DNA from 2 places in the Streptomyces sp. NPDC104202 genome. Region 1 is predicted to be linked to the other one. Evidence: predicted binding sites of a transcription regulator. Region 1 holds the regulator's gene; the other holds the start of a gene.

Region 1 (2,198 bases):
CCGGACTGCGTGCCCGGCCGGATGTCGATCTCCTCCAGGCCGTCCAGGGTCTGCAGCTGCACCTTGGTGCCGAGCGCGGCCGCCGTCATCGGGATCGTGACCGTGCAGTGCAGGTCGTCGCCGCGCCGCTGGAACGTGTCGTGCGGCGTCTCGTGGATCTCGACGTACAGGTCGCCGGCGGGGCCGCCGCCGGGGCCGACCTCGCCCTCGCCCGCCAGCTGGATGCGGGTGCCGTTGTCGACGCCGGCCGGGATCTTGACCGTGAGGGTCCGGCGGGACCGGACCCGGCCGTCGCCCGCGCACTCGGGGCACGGCGTCGGGACGACCGTGCCGAAGCCCTGGCACTGCGGGCAGGGACGCGAGGTCATGACCTGGCCCAGGAAGGACCGGGTGACCTGCGAGACCTCGCCGCGGCCGCGGCACATGTCACAGGTCTGCGCGGAGGTGCCGGGAGCGGCGCCCTCGCCCGAGCAGGTCGTGCAGACGACCGCCGTGTCGACCTGGATGTCCTTGGTGGTGCCGAAGGCCGCCTCGTTGAGGTCGATCTCCAGACGGATCATGGCGTCCTGGCCCCGGCGGGTCCGCGAGCGCGGTCCGCGCTGCGAGGCCGTGCCGAAGAAGGCGTCCATGATGTCGGAGAAGTTGCCGAAGCCACCGGCGCCGAAGCCGCCCGCGCCGCCCCCGCCGGAGGCCGACAGGGGGTCGCCGCCCAGGTCGTAGACCTGCTTCTTCTGCGGGTCCGACAGGACCTCGTAGGCGGCGTTGATCTCCTTGAAGCGTTCCTGCGTCTTCGGATCGGGATTGACGTCCGGGTGCAGCTCGCGCGCGAGCCTCCGGAAGGCCTTCTTGATCTCGTCCTGGGACGCGTCGCGGCGCACGCCGAGTACGGCGTAGTAGTCCGTGGCCACTTACGACTCCGCCAGGATCTGTCCGACGTAACGTGCCACTGCGCGTACCGCTCCCATCGTTCCGGGGTAGTCCATGCGGGTCGGTCCGACCACGCCGAGTTTGGCGACTGCCTCGCCGCCCGAACCGTAGCCGACCGAGACGACGGACGTGGAGCTCAGCCCCTCGTGGGCGTTCTCGTGCCCGATGCGTACGGTCATGCCCGATTCCTTGGCCTCGCCGAGCAGCTTGAGGAGCACGACCTGCTCCTCCAGGGCTTCCAGGACGGGCCTGATCATCAGGGGGAAATCGTGTCCGAAGCGGGTCAGATTGGCGGTGCCGCCGATCATGAGCCGCTCTTCGTGCTCCTCGACGAGGGTCTCCAGGAGGGTCGCGAGCACGGTGGACACCGTGGCGCGGTCCTCGATCTCCTCGAAGGACTCGGGAAGGTCCTGCACCAGTTGCGGCACGTCCGCGAACCGGCGCCCGACGACCCTGCTGTTCAACCGCGCCCGCAGGTCGGCCAGCGAGGTCTCGCCGAACGGCGCCGGGCAGTCCACGACCCGCTGCTCCACCCGGCCGGTGTCCGTGATGAGCACCAGCATCAGGCGGGCGGGCGCCAGCGAGAGCAGCTCCACGTGCCGGACCGTCGAACGCGTCAGCGAGGGGTACTGGACGACCGCGACCTGACGCGTCAGCTGGGCGAGCAGCCGGACGGTGCGCCCGACGACGTCGTCCAGGTCGACCGCGCCGTCGAGGAAGTTGTGGATGGCGCGCCGCTCGGGCGTCGACAGCGGCTTGACGCCGGCCAGCCGGTCGACGAAGAGCCGGTAGCCCTTGTCGGTCGGGATGCGGCCCGCGCTGGTGTGAGGCTGGGCGATGTAGCCCTCCTCCTCCAGGACCGCCATGTCGTTGCGCACGGTGGCGGGCGAGACGCCGAGCTTGTGCCGCTCGGTGAGCGCCTTGGAGCCGACGGGCTCCTCCGTCCCGACGTAGTCCTGGACGATGGCGCGCAGCACCTCGAGTCTGCGTTCGCTGAGCATCGTGCGCACCTCCAGCTGTCGTCGTCATTCCGGTTGCTCCGCTTTTGGCACTCACCCGGTCCGAGTGCCAGCGATCCCCGGTCAGTGTACGGCGGCGGGCATCGCTCCTGGCAAGGAGGCGGCGCCCCCACCGGCTAGCGTCGCCGCATGGACGTGGATTGGGAAGCGCACGGATGGCAGCGTCTCGCGGACGGGGTGGGCCGGCGCCGGCTGCCCGGCTGGGACGCCACGGTCGGACTGGTCCTGGGAGAACAGGGGGTGTTGCTGTAC
Region 2 (2,198 bases), on a different contig from region 1:
CGCCGACCTGGAGAAGAACCACACGGGCATCGCCGCCCGCGTCCTGGACGACCAGGGCAAGCTGCGCCGCTTCGTCAACGTCTACGTGAACGACGACGACGTGCGCTTCGAGCAGGGTCTGGAGACGGCCACCCCGGCCGGTGCCGGCGTCTCGATCATCCCCGCGGTGGCCGGCGGCTGCTGAGCCGTTCCGCGTCCCGTCCCTCGTGAATTGCCCCTTCCGCGTCAATAAGCGGAAGGGGCAATTCTGCATGGTTGAGCGGGGTAGAGTTGGGGAAGTCCCCTCCGCTGCTCATGCCGGACGCATATGAAAAGGCGTCTCCGCGCGACAAGAAGCAGCCAAAGTCCCGGTGCGTTGTGTACGTTCTGCGCCTTTTGCCGGGCCCGACTTGCCCCGGCATCCAGGGGATTCTCCCCAATTCCCCTTTCCGCCTGGCCCAGAATTCTCGCTCGAATGACCTGTTGCAGAGGGCAGTTGGGCAGATACATTCAGCGGCGGTCGACGCGTTCCGGCGCAGGGTCTGACCCGGGTTCCGCGAGGTGCGGGTCCCGCGCAAGGGCCAGTAATAGGGGAGTTAGGCATGGCTCAGGGCACCGTCAAGTGGTTCAACGCGGAGAAGGGCTACGGCTTCATCGCGGTCGACGGTGGTGCGGATGTTTTCGTCCACTACAGCGCGATCCAGATGGATGGCTACCGCAGCCTCGAAGAGGGACAGCGAGTCGAGTTCGAGATCTCGCAGGGCCAGAAGGGTCCGCAGGCGGACATGGTCAAGCTCGCCGTCTGAGCGCGGCGCGATCGGCCACCGACGCAACGCCGTCGAGGGGTCCGCATCCCTGAGGGGATGCGGACCCCTCACGCGTTCCCGCTCCTTCCCCCGCGCCCCCGCTCACCCCTCCCGCCACGTCCCGATCGTCGAGAATCGCTTGCCCCCTCCCGCCGCCCGACCATCGCCCCTCATCGACGTTCCTCCGGAACGGCTTGCACTCTCCTATGCCGAGTGCTAATCATTGGCGTTAGCACTCGGAAGGTGAGAGTGCTTACGAGGATCGGGCAGATGAGGCCCGCGGCCAGGTGGGGCAAGGAACCATCGGGCACGCAGGCCGTCCGTCGCGGGCGTCGGCGCGGTCCTGGAGCGTTATCCACCCCATGTCCGGGAGGACCACTTCACATGGCCAAGATCATCGCGTTCGACGAGGAGGCCCGGCGCGGTCTCGAGCGCGGCATGAACCAGCTCGCTGACGCCGTCAAGGTCACCCTCGGCCCCAAGGGCCGCAACGTCGTCCTCGAGAAGAAGTGGGGCGCCCCCACGATCACCAACGATGGTGTCTCCATCGCCAAGGAGATCGAGCTCGAGGACCCGTACGAGAAGATCGGCGCCGAGCTGGTCAAGGAAGTCGCCAAGAAGACGGACGACGTCGCCGGCGACGGTACGACCACCGCCACCGTCCTCGCCCAGGCGCTCGTCCGCGAGGGTCTGCGCAACGTGGCCGCCGGTGCCAACCCGATGGCCCTCAAGCGTGGTATCGAGAAGGCCGTCGAGGCCGTCTCGGGCGCCCTGCTCGAGCAGGCGAAGGATGTCGAGACCAAGGAGCAGATCGCTTCGACGGCCTCCATCTCCGCCGCCGACACCCAGATCGGCGAGCTCATCGCCGAGGCGATGGACAAGGTCGGCAAGGAAGGCGTCATCACCGTCGAGGAGTCGCAGACCTTCGGTCTGGAGCTTGAGCTCACCGAGGGCATGCGCTTCGACAAGGGCTACATCTCGGCGTACTTCGCCACCGACATGGAGCGCATGGAGGCGTCGCTCGACGACCCCTACCTCCTGATCGTCAACTCCAAGATCTCCTCCGTGAAGGACCTGCTCCCGCTCCTGGAGAAGGTCATGCAGTCGGGCAAGCCGCTGCTGATCATCGCCGAGGACGTCGAGGGCGAGGCCCTGTCGACCCTGGTCGTCAACAAGATCCGCGGCACCTTCAAGTCCGTCGCGGTCAAGGCCCCGGGCTTCGGCGACCGTCGCAAGGCCATGCTGAACGACATCGCCATCCTCACCGGCGGCACGGTCATCTCCGAGGAGGTCGGCCTCAAGCTGGAGAATGCGGGCCTCGACCTGCTGGGCCGCGCCCGCAAGGTCGTCATCACCAAGGACGAGACCACCATCGTCGACGGTGCCGGTGACAGCGAGCAGGTCGCCGGTCGC

The links. Region 1 encodes HrcA, which represses chaperone genes, less so after heat shock. Its sites were predicted from a motif close to TTNGCACTCNGNNNNNCNGAGTGCNAA; they were not measured.
Region 2: a site for HrcA is predicted at 979-1,005, ahead of groL (chaperonin GroEL). Genes of this name have one in related genera too.

Annotation. Positions count from the first base shown of each region.
Region 1 is NZ_JBVJMN010000036.1:36,787-38,984, forward strand. It holds gene dnaJ (molecular chaperone DnaJ) at 1-908, opposite strand, end outside; gene hrcA (heat-inducible transcriptional repressor HrcA) at 909-1,928, opposite strand; gene ACZ60W_RS22670 (MBL fold metallo-hydrolase) at 2,076-2,198, shown strand, end outside.
Region 2 is NZ_JBVJMN010000026.1:76,679-78,876, reverse strand. It holds gene ACZ60W_RS18735 (MoaD/ThiS family protein) at 1-184, shown strand, start outside; gene ACZ60W_RS18730 (cold-shock protein) at 582-785, shown strand; gene groL (chaperonin GroEL) at 1,170-2,198, shown strand, end outside.